Regions from separate parts of the Pseudomonas sp. 15C genome, predicted to be linked through region 1. Evidence: predicted binding sites of a transcription regulator. Region 1 holds the regulator's gene; the other holds the start of a gene.
The links. Region 1 encodes FliA, which starts transcription of late flagellar genes. Its sites were predicted from a motif close to CTAAAGTTTNNNNNNNNNNNGCCGNTAA; they were not measured.
Positions count from the first base shown of each region.

Region 1 (5,725 bases):
GGCCGTCGGGTCATGCTGCTGGACGCCGACCTCGGTCTGGCGAACGTCGACGTTCTGCTGGGGCTGACCCCCAAACGCACGCTGGCCGACGTGATCGAAGGCCGCTGTGAACTGCGCGACGTGCTGTTGCAGGGCCCGGGCGGGATTCGCATCGTGCCGGCGGCGTCCGGCACGCAGAGCATGGTCCACCTGAGCCCGGCGCAGCACGCCGGCCTGATTCAGGCGTTCAGCGACATCGGCGACAATCTCGACGTGCTGGTGATCGACACCGCTGCGGGCATTGGTGACTCGGTAGTCAGTTTCGTCCGCGCCGCGCAGGAAGTGTTGCTGGTGGTGTGTGACGAGCCGACCTCGATCACCGACGCCTACGCACTGATCAAACTGCTCAACCGCGATTACGGCATGAACCGCTTCCGCGTCCTCGCCAACATGGCGCAGAGCCCGCAGGAAGGGCGCAACCTGTTCGCCAAGTTGACCAAGGTCACGGACCGTTTCCTTGACGTCGCCCTACAATACGTCGGCGCCGTCCCGTATGACGAAAGCGTGCGCAAGGCCGTGCAGAAACAACGCGCCGTCTACGAAGCCTTTCCACGCTCCAAGTGCGCCCTGGCCTTCAAGGCCATCGCGCAGAAGGTCGACACGTGGCCGTTGCCGGCCAACCCGCGCGGCCATCTGGAGTTTTTCGTCGAGCGTCTCGTGCAGCAAACCGCAGGGCCTGTGATATGACCGCCAGTGGCATGAATCTTTACAAGAAGTCGGCGCGTGACGCGCAGTACGAGTTGATCGAGCGTTACGCGCCACTGGTCAAGCGCATTGCCTATCACTTGCTGGCACGTTTGCCAGCCAGTGTGCAGGTCGAAGACCTGATCCAGGCCGGTATGATCGGCCTGCTCGAAGTGTCGACCAAATACGACGCCAGCAAGGGCGCCAGTTTCGAAACGTACGCGGGCATTCGAATCCGCGGCGCGATGCTCGATGAAGTGCGCAAAGGGGATTGGGCGCCACGCTCGGTCCACCGCAATACCCGGATGGTCAGCGACGCAATTCGCTCGATTGAAGCTAAAACCGGCCGTGACGCTAAAGATCACGAGGTTGCGGCCGAACTCCAATTGAGTCTCGACGATTATTACGGGATTCTGAATGACACTTTGGGCAGCCGCCTGTTCAGTTTCGACGACCTCTTGCAGGACGGCGAACACGAAGGGCTGCACGAGGATGGCGCCAGTGCTCATATGGAGCCGTCACGCGATCTGGAAGATGAACGCTTCCAGACGGCGCTGGCGGACGCGATTGCCAATTTGCCGGAGCGTGAGCGACTGGTGTTGGCGCTGTACTACGACGAAGAGCTGAACCTCAAGGAGATCGGTGAAGTCCTTGGCGTCAGTGAATCGCGGGTCAGCCAGTTACACAGCCAGTGCGCGGCCCGTTTGCGGGGGCGTTTGGGGGAGTGGCGAGCGCGCTGAAGGCAGTGTGGGGACACTGCGAAACGAGGCTGGTGCGGTGATGAGCGGCGCCGGTCTCGATCCGTTGTGCTCCAGACAAACTTTAAGTGCTGCGCCAATTGATTGAAGTGGCGCGTCCAGGTGCTGGGCGCGTTTAAGACTGCTTGGAGGTCGAATTGAACAAAGACATGAAAATCCTCATCGTTGATGACTTCTCAACGATGCGGCGGATCATCAAGAACCTGCTGCGCGATCTTGGGTTCACCAACACCGTCGAGGCCGACGATGGCACCACCGCCATCCCGGTACTCAACAGCGGCAGCATCGACTTTCTGGTAACGGACTGGAACATGCCGGGCATGACCGGTATCGACCTGCTGCGCCATGTGCGCGCCGATGAAAAACTCAAGCACCTGCCAGTGTTGATGGTGACCGCTGAAGCCAAGCGTGAGCAGATCATCGAAGCCGCTCAGGCCGGTGTGAATGGCTACGTGGTCAAACCTTTCACGGCTCAGGCGTTGAAAGACAAAATCGAGAAGATTTTCGAACGCATCGGCTGAGAACGCGCGGGGGAGCTATGGAGCATAACGAATCTTCACAGGGCGATTTTGAATCGACCCTGAAAAAACACGCGGTCGAACTGGTCGAGAGCCTTGAAAAAGGCAGGTTCGGCGACGCGGTGCAACTGATCCATGAGCTCAATCAGACCCGTGACCGTGGCCTGTATCAGGAAGTGGGCAAGCTCACGCGTGAACTGCACAGTGCGATCGTCAATTTCCAGATCGATCCGCACATGCCGCAGGCCGAGGAAGTGTCGCAAATCACCGACGCCACCGAACGCCTGGGCTATGTAGTCAAGCTGACGGAAGCCGCGGCCAACCGCACCATGGATCTGGTGGAAAGCGCCACGCCGGTGGTCAACAGTCTGGCCGATGAAGCCCAGACGTTGAGCGCCGATTGGGGTCGCTTCATGCGTCGCGAGGTCGGGGCTGAAGAGTTCCGCGAGCTGGCGCGCCGGGTCGACGGTTTTCTGTCACGCAGCAGCACGGACAACCGTGCGGTGTCGAGCAATCTCAACGACATCCTGCTGGCCCAGGATTACCAGGACCTCACCGGTCAGGTGATCAAGCGCGTGACCCAACTGGTCACCGAAGTCGAAAGCAATCTGCTCAAACTCGTCCTCATGGCCAGTCAGGTCGACCGCTTTGCGGGCATCGAACATGACCGTGCCGCGATGCTTGCCGAAAAAGATCCACAAAAACATCTCTCGCAGGGTGAAGGTCCGCAGATTCATGCCGATAAACGAGAAGACGTTGTGTCCGGTCAGGACGATGTGGACGATTTGTTATCCAGCCTTGGATTCTAGATTTTCGGAATTTCGGGTTTTTTGGGTTTTTAGACCTGTAGGAGCACCCCATTAATGAGCTTCGGCGCCGATGAAGAGATCCTTCAGGATTTCCTGGTTGAGGCCGGCGAGATTCTTGAGCAACTGTCCGAACAACTGGTCGAGCTGGAAAGCCGCCCGGATGACGCAGACCTGCTCAACGCAATTTTTCGCGGTTTCCACACTGTAAAAGGGGGCGCCGGCTTCCTTCAGCTCAATGAGCTGGTGGAGTGCTGTCACATCGCCGAAAACGTGTTCGACATCCTCCGTAAGGGTGAGCGTCGCGTTGATGCAGAACTGATGGACGTCGTGCTCGAAGCACTGGACGCGGTGAACAGCATGTTCAGCGAAGTCCGCGAGCGTGCACCGATCACCGCCGCCACGCCGGAACTGCTGGCCGCGCTGGCGCGTCTGGCCGAGCCGCAAACCGCTGACGAAGCCCCGGCTTCGCCAGTGGCCGAGATGATCGAGGAACTGGTCGTCCAAGGCGACGCATCCGGCGACATCACCGATAACGAATTCGAGCAGTTGCTGGACTCGCTGAACGCCGTCAAGGCCGAAGCCGAAGCCCCGGCCGCTGCGGCCCCTGCGCCGGCCGCCGATGTGCCGGCCAGCGATGAAATCACCGACGCCGAGTTCGAGTCGTTGCTCGATCAGTTGCACGGCAAAGGTCAGTTTGCGGCTGACGCAGTCGCACCGACCGCCGCGGCTCCTGCCGCACCGGCCAAAGGCGACAGCTCCGACATCACCGACGACGAATTCGAAGCTCTGCTTGATCAGCTGCACGGCAAGGGCAACTTCGCCGTTGATGCGCTGGAATCGGCGATCGCTTCGGCCCCGGCTGCACCTGCTGCACCGGCCGCCGCCGCAGCCGGCAGCGACCTGATCAGCGACCACGAATTCGAATCGCTGCTCGACGAATTGCACGGCAAAGGCAAGTTTGACGCCAGCGCCGCGACGGCTGGCTCCGCATCAAGCGTTGCCACGCCGGCCGCCAAGGCTCCGGCTGCTGCCGTTGCTGCGCCAAAAGCTGCGCCGAAGCCTGAACCCAAAGCCGAAGCGCCAAAACCGGCCGCTGCTGCACCGGCTCCGGCCCGTGCGCCTGCCTCGCCACCGCCTGAAAAACCGGCCAGCGAAGCCGAGACCACCGTGCGCGTCGACACTGCGCGTCTCGACGAAATCATGAACATGGTCGGCGAGCTGGTGCTGGTGCGTAACCGTCTGGTGCGCCTGGGCCTCAACAGCGGCGACGAAGCCATGTCCAAGGCCGTGTCGAACCTCGACGTGGTCACCGCTGACCTGCAGACCGCCGTGATGAAAACGCGGATGCAGCCGATCAAGAAGGTCTTCGGGCGCTTCCCGCGTCTGGTCCGCGACCTCGCGCGTCAGCTCAAGAAAGAGATCAACCTGGAACTGGTGGGTGAAGAAACCGACCTCGACAAAAACCTTGTCGAGGCCCTGGCCGACCCGCTGGTCCACTTGGTGCGCAACGCTGTCGACCACGGCATCGAGTCGCCGGAAGAACGCGAAGCCTCGGGCAAGGCCCGTGGCGGTCGTGTGGTGCTGGCGGCCGAGCAGGAAGGCGACCATATCCTGCTGTCGATTTCCGATGACGGCAAAGGCATGGACCCGAACGTGCTGCGTGCGATCGCGGTAAAACGCGGCGTGATGGACAAGGACGCGGCCGATCGCCTGAGCGATACCGAGTGCTACAACCTGATTTTCGCTCCAGGTTTTTCGACCAAGACCGAGATTTCCGACGTGTCCGGCCGCGGTGTCGGCATGGACGTGGTGAAGACCAAGATTTCCCAGCTCAACGGTTCGATCAATATCTACTCGACCAAGGGCCAGGGCTCGAAGATCGTCATCAAGGTGCCATTGACCCTGGCGATCATGCCGACGCTGATGGTCATGCTCGGCAACCAGGCGTTCGCGTTCCCGTTGGTCAACGTCAACGAGATCTTCCACCTCGACCTGTCGACCACCAACGTCGTCGACGGTCAGGAAGTGGTAATCGTGCGAGACAAGGCGCTGCCACTGTTCTACCTCAAGCGCTGGCTGGTCAGCTCCGCCGCTCACGAAGAGCAGCGTGAAGGCCACGTGGTGATCCTTTCGGTGGGCACCCAGCGGATCGGCTTCGTCGTCGATCAACTGGTCGGCCAGGAAGAAGTGGTCATCAAGCCATTGGGCAAAATGCTGCAGGGCACTCCGGGCATGTCCGGCGCCACCATCACCGGTGACGGCCGCATTGCACTGATTCTCGATGTTCCAAGCATGCTCAAGCGTTACGCCGCACGGCGTATTTGAATCCGGGGCGGCGGGGCGCTGACGTCCCGCTGCACCTAATGGAGTGTTTATGGCAGTCAAAGTCCTGGTGGTGGACGATTCGGGGTTTTTCCGCCGCCGCGTCTCGGAAATTCTTTCAGCGGACCCGAGCATCCAGGTGGTCGGCACCGCAACCAACGGTAAAGAGGCGATCGATCAGGCGCTGGCGCTCAAGCCGGACGTGATCACCATGGACTACGAGATGCCGATGATGGACGGCATCACGGCGGTGCGGCACATCATGCAGCGCTGCCCGACCCCGGTGTTGATGTTCTCCTCGCTGACGCACGAAGGCGCGCGGGTGACCCTCGATGCGCTGGACGCCGGCGCGGTGGATTTCCTGCCGAAGAATTTCGAAGACATTTCGCGCAATCCCGAGAAGGTCAAGCAACTGCTGTGCGAGAAGGTCCACAGCATCTCGCGCAGCAACCGTCGTTTCAGTGCCTACAGCGCCCCGGCGCCTGCCGCTGCGCCAGCACCGACGCCTGCGCCTTCGACTGCGTCGAGCTACAGCAGCCACAGCAGCCCTGTTCCGGCGCGTCCGGCACCTGCGCCTGCTCGTGCATCCGCTGCA
Region 1 covers NZ_JBUDGD010000023.1:50,930-56,654, forward strand. Annotated here, with positions in the region: gene fleN (flagellar synthesis regulator FleN) at 1-726, shown strand, start outside; gene fliA (RNA polymerase sigma factor FliA) at 723-1,463, shown strand; gene ACYYKW_RS14070 (chemotaxis response regulator CheY) at 1,631-2,002, shown strand; gene ACYYKW_RS14075 (protein phosphatase CheZ) at 2,020-2,808, shown strand; gene ACYYKW_RS14080 (chemotaxis protein CheA) at 2,863-5,133, shown strand; gene ACYYKW_RS14085 (protein-glutamate methylesterase/protein-glutamine glutaminase) at 5,183-5,725, shown strand, end outside.

Region 2 (5,725 bases), on a different contig from region 1:
CAGTTCGCGGGTCGGGCAGATCGAAGTGGAGGTGCTCGGCAGCGACGACATGATGCAAGGGGTGGTCAGCCTGCCGCACGGTTGGGGCCATGCGCGACCGGGCGTGCAAATGGCAATTGCCAGCGGCCAGCCGGGCTCGAGTGCCAACGACCTGACCGATGAATGCCAGCTCGACGAGTTGTCGGGGAACGCCGCGCTCAATGGTGTGCCGGTGACGGTGGTGGCGGCTTGAGCATGTGTCTGTCGGGGAGACCGAGCAGCGCGCTCGGGATTCCGTTACAATGCGCCACCGTGCCGACCCATGAGTCGGAAAGTTCAGCCGAGGTGCTCCATGGATATCATCGAAACGATTAAAGAGCAGATTGCCAACAACACCATTCTGCTTTACATGAAAGGCTCGCCGAATGCCCCGCAGTGCGGCTTCTCCGCAAAAGCTGCGCAGGCTGTCATGGCCTGTGGCGAAAAGTTTGCGTACGTGGACATCCTGCAGAACCCGGAAATCCGCGCCAACCTGCCGAAGTACGCCAACTGGCCGACTTTCCCGCAACTGTGGGTCGGCGGTGAGCTGATCGGCGGCAGCGACATCATGACCGAGATGGCCGCTGACGGTTCGCTGCAGACCACCATCAAGTCGGCTGTCGAAGCCGCTGCGGCGAACAAGTCCGAAGCCTAAGCGCTTTTCTGCAGGAGTGAGCCTGCTCGCAATAGCGTTCTGTCAGTTGATTAAAATATTGACTGATCCAGCGCCATCGCGAGCAGGCTCACTCCTACAACGCGACAGGCAATAAAAAGCCCCGCACCTCAACAGAGGGCGGGGCTTTTTCGTGTCTGGCGTTCAGCGGGCGCTGACTTACTCTTCGCCCATCTGCGACTGCAGATAGTTTTCCAGACCGATCTTGTCGATCAGGCCCAGCTGGGTTTCCAGCCAGTCGATGTGTTCTTCTTCGGACTCGAGAATGTCTTCGAGCAGTTCACGGCTGCCAAAGTCGGCAACGGTTTCGCAATGGGCGATGGCAGCCTTCAGGTCGGCGTGGCCGGTCTTCTCGATACGCAGATCGCACTCGAGCATTTCGCGGGTGTGCTCGCCGATGTGCAGCTTGCCCAGGTCCTGTACGTTCGGCAGGCCTTCCAGGAACAGGATGCGCTTGATCAGCTTGTCCGCGTGTTTCATCTCATCGATGGATTCTTTGTATTCGTGCTTGCCGAGCTTGTTCAGACCCCAATCTTCGTACATGCGCGCATGCAGAAAGTACTGATTGATCGCGACCAGCTCATTGGCGAGGATCTTGTTGAGATGCTGGATGACGGTAATGTCGCCTTTCATGATCGGAGTCCTGCCCTGTAATCGCGGTATATAAGGCGGAGTTTGAGCTTCACACTTATAAGTGTCAAACCTAAGTTATTGAATAATATATGAAAATTAATCGGAATAAGAATGTTTGTGTTCCGCGTCTTGACGCTAAGCGATTGATTTTCAGGCATAAAAAAACCGGACATAAGTCCGGTTCCTTGAAATTGGGCTGATCAGGCGGCAGTAAATTCTGCAGGATAAGGAATCGAGGCCTGAGCGGTTTGCAGCTTGGTCAGGGTTTCGCGAACCACTTCCTTGGCCAGGCACGCACATTTGCCGCACTGGCTGGCGACGCCGGTCGCCTGGCGAACTTCCTTGTAGCTGCAGCAACCTTCATAGATCGCTTCGCGGATCTGTCCGTCGGTGACGCCAGTGCAGAGGCAAACATACATAAGTAAGAACCGTCGCTGGTTGTGACTCAATTGCGATGGATCTTAATGTTAACGAGAATGATTGTCAAAGTGCTTTGCGGCAGCTTTTGGCGTTATTTGGCTCATGACTGACGAACGGTGTTTGAGCGTTGCTTGCCTGTCCTTATAAATGCTCAACGGACAGCCGACGTGGAAAATCCGTTGAGGACAGGCCAAAAACGCAGTGTATGATGGTCGTCCCTTGCGAAGAGGGTTCGTGTCACAGGGCTGTCGCCTGAGGGTGGCAGGCTGGCCCGGACCCTGAACTTCAAGTCTTTACACCAGGAGATATCAATGAGCGTACTCGTAGGCAAACAAGCCCCTGACTTCACCGTCCCGGCCGTACTCGGCAATGGCGAGATCGTTGACAGCTTCACCCTGTCCTCGGCCATCAAAGGCAAATACGGCCTGGTGTTCTTCTACCCACTGGACTTCACCTTCGTCTGCCCGTCCGAGCTGATCGCTCTGGACAACCGCATGGCCGATTTCAAGGCACGTAACGTGGAAGTGATCGCTGTGTCGATCGACTCGCACTTCACCCACAACGCCTGGCGCAACACCCCGGTCAACAATGGCGGCATCGGCCAGGTGAAATACACCATGGCAGCCGACATGAAGCACGACATCGCCAAGGCCTACGACGTTGAATCCGAAGGCGGCGTGGCGTTCCGAGGCGCGTTCCTGATCGACGACAAGGGCGTTGTCCGCTCGCAGATCATCAACGACCTGCCGCTGGGCCGTAACATGGAAGAGCTGATCCGTCTGGTCGACGCACTGCAATTCCACGAAGAGCACGGCGAAGTCTGCCCTGCCAACTGGAAGAAAGGCGACAAAGGCATGAACGCTTCGCCAGAAGGCGTTGCGGCTTACCTGACCGAGAACGCTGCTGCCCTGTAAGGCGCAACGTCGAGGTATAAAAAAACCGGCCCAAGTGGCCGGTTTTTTTGTGCTCGGGTTTTATTCGGCGAGGATCAATCGTCGAAGTCTTCCCAACCGCCCATCTGCTTCCAGCGGTTGACGATGCCACAGAACAGCTCAGCGGTTTTCTCGGTGTCGTAACGTGCCGAGTGCGCCTCGCGGCCATCAAAATCGATGCCGGCGGCTTGACAGGCTTTGGCCAGCACGGTTTGACCGTAGGCAAGACCGGCCAGCGTCGCGGTGTCGAAGCTGGAGAACGGGTGGAACGGGTTGCGCTTCATGTCCAGGCGAGCAACGGCTGCGTTGAGAAAGCCCAGATCGAAGCTGCTGTTATGTCCGACCAGAATCGCCCGCTTGCAGCCGTTGGCCTTCAGCGCCTTGCGGATGCCGCGGAAGATGTCGGTCAGCGCGGTTTCTTCGCTGACGGCCATGCGCAGCGGGTGATCGAGTTTGATCCCGGTGAACTCCAGCGCCGCTGCTTCGACGTTCGCGCCTTCGAACGGCTCGACGCGGAAGAAATAGGTGTGATCCGGGTACACAAACCCCTTTTCATCCATGGCGATGGTGGTCGCGGCAATCTCCAGCAAGGCATCGGTGGCTGCGTTGAAGCCACCGGTTTCTACGTCGACGACTACCGGCAGGTAGCCGCGAAATCGTGCCGCCATCGGATGACGGGAACCGCCGCCGCCATTTTGACCGTCCAGTTCGTCGTCGAAATGCTCTTCACTCACGCGTGTTCCTCCAGCAGGCGCCAGCGCAGTTTTTCACCGGCGCGCAGCGGGATAACGGTCAGCTCGCCGAAAGGCAGGCTGGTCGGGGCGGTCCATTCTTCACGAACCAGGGTGATGCGATCGGTGTTCACCGGCAAACCATAGAAGCGCGGGCCGTTGAGGCTGGCGAAGGCTTCGAGCTTGTCCAGCGCGTTACGTTGTTCGAACGCTTCGGCGTACATCTCGATGGCGGCGTACGCGGTGTAGCAGCCGGCGCAGCCGCAGGCGGCTTCCTTGGCGTGCTGGGCGTGCGGTGCCGAGTCGGTGCCGAGGAAAAACTTCGCGCTGCCGCTGGTGGCGGCATCGAGCAAGGCTTCCTGATGCGTATTGCGCTTGAGGATCGGCAGGCAATAAAAGTGGGGGCGAATCCCGCCCACCAGCATGTGGTTGCGGTTGTACAGCAGGTGATGCGCAGTGATGGTCGCGCCGACGTTGGCCGAGGCCTCGTTGACGAACTGCACGGCGTCGCCGGTGGTGATGTGTTCGAACACCACTTTCAGCGTCGGGAACCGCTCGACGACACGGCGCATGTGCTCATCGATGAAAATCTTCTCGCGGTCGAACACATCGACGTCGCCACGGGTGACTTCACCGTGGATCAGCAGCGGCATGCCGACGTCGGCCATGGCTTCCAGCGCCGGGAAAATCTTGTCGATGCTGGTCACGCCGGAATCGGAGTTGGTGGTCGCACCGGCCGGGTACAGCTTGGCGGCGTACACAAAACCGCTGGCCTTGGCCTGACGAATTTCTTCCGGTTGGGTGCGGTCGGTGAGGTACAGCACCATCAGCGGCTCAAAGCGACTGCCGGCCGGGCGGGCAGCGAGGATCCGCTGGCGGTAGCCGTCGGCTTCAGCGGCGTTGCGCACCGGTGGCACCAGGTTCGGCATGATGATCGCGCGCCCGAAGGTGCGAGCCACATCGGCAACGGTATTGGTCAACACGGCACCATCGCGAAGATGAATATGCCAGTCGTCGGGACGCAGCAGGGTCAGGCGGTCGGACATGGGGGGCTTCCAGGCGGGTCAAACTGAGGCGAATGCTACCGGAAAAGACTCTTGCAGGCACTCGCTATCAAGTTTTGCAGCAAGCGTCCGATATCCCGAAGGTATGCCGTAAACATTGTGTGAATCGGTGTTTGTGTTTCACAAGCCAATGGAGCCTCCCGTGCGCCAGCGTTATCTAGCCTTGCTCAGTGTGTTTGCCAGCCTCCCTGCGATGGCGCTCACCTACCAGACCCGTCTGGAGAACATTGAGTGGACGGTCGCCGGCGACAAGTTCGAGTGCCGTCTGACCCAACCGATCACCGATTTCGGTTCGGGCGAGTTTGTGCGCAAGGCCGGCGAGCAGGCGATCTTCCGCCTCAACGCCTACAACGCCATGCTCGGCGGCGGTTCGGCGACCCTGCTGGCGGCCGCTGCACCCTGGCAGCCGGGGCGTGGCGACATCAATCTGGGCAGCGTTCGGCTGGGCAGCGGCAATGTCCTGTTCAACAGTTCGCAGTCGCAGGCTGGCGGGCTGATCAGCGGGCTGCTGGATGGTCGCAGCCCGGTCGTGCGCCGCGCATCGGGTGATGGTCGGGTGTCGGAAGTGCGCCTGCTGCCGGTCAAGTTCAGCAAGGCATTCAACGATTATCAGACCTGTGTGGCGAAGCTGCTGCCGCAGAATTTCGACCAGATCAAGCAATCACAGATCGGCTTTCCCGGCGAAGGCGTTGATCTCGACCCGGCTGCCAAAGCCAAACTGCAAGTGATGCTCGAATACATGAAGGCTGATCCGACGGTGAACCACATCGAACTCGACGGCCACTCGGACAACAGCGGCAATCGCCTGACCAATCGTGAGCTGTCGCGCCGCCGAGCGCTGGCGGTGGTCGACTTCTTCAAGGCCAATGGCATTCAGGAGTCGCAGATCACTGTGCGTTTCCACGGCGAGCAGTATCCGATCGTGCCGAACACCAACAAAGCCAACCGTGCGAAGAACCGTCGCGTCAATGTGAAGCTGGCGCGCGTCGCACCGACGACAGCCCCGGCCCCGGCGCCGCAAGCGAGTGCGCCTGCCACAGCTGCCACGACTTCCTGACTCGCCGGTCATCGTCGCGCTCTCGACAGATTCTGTCGCTTTGTCGTCTTAAGCTGTCGCGCCTCTGTAAATTATCGCGTTTGAGCGGTAGACTCCCCGGCTTTCCGTAGAACCCCGTGGAGTGATGGCATGGCGGACGTAAACAAGGTCGTTCTGGCGTATTCCGGCGGCCTGGACACTTCGGTGATCCTCAAGTG
Region 2 covers NZ_JBUDGD010000015.1:64,472-70,196, forward strand. Annotated here, with positions in the region: gene ACYYKW_RS10695 (molybdopterin oxidoreductase family protein) at 1-232, shown strand, start outside; gene grxD (Grx4 family monothiol glutaredoxin) at 332-673, shown strand; gene bfr (bacterioferritin) at 851-1,324, opposite strand; gene ACYYKW_RS10710 (bacterioferritin-associated ferredoxin) at 1,525-1,743, opposite strand; gene ACYYKW_RS10715 (peroxiredoxin) at 2,056-2,658, shown strand; gene rnt (ribonuclease T) at 2,733-3,410, opposite strand; gene pyrC (dihydroorotase) at 3,407-4,453, opposite strand; gene ACYYKW_RS10730 (flagellar protein MotY) at 4,614-5,528, shown strand; gene ACYYKW_RS10735 (argininosuccinate synthase) at 5,658-5,725, shown strand, end outside.
Region 2: ACYYKW_RS10730 (flagellar protein MotY) is a predicted target of FliA. The motif match lies at 4,520-4,547, and genes of this name have one in related genera.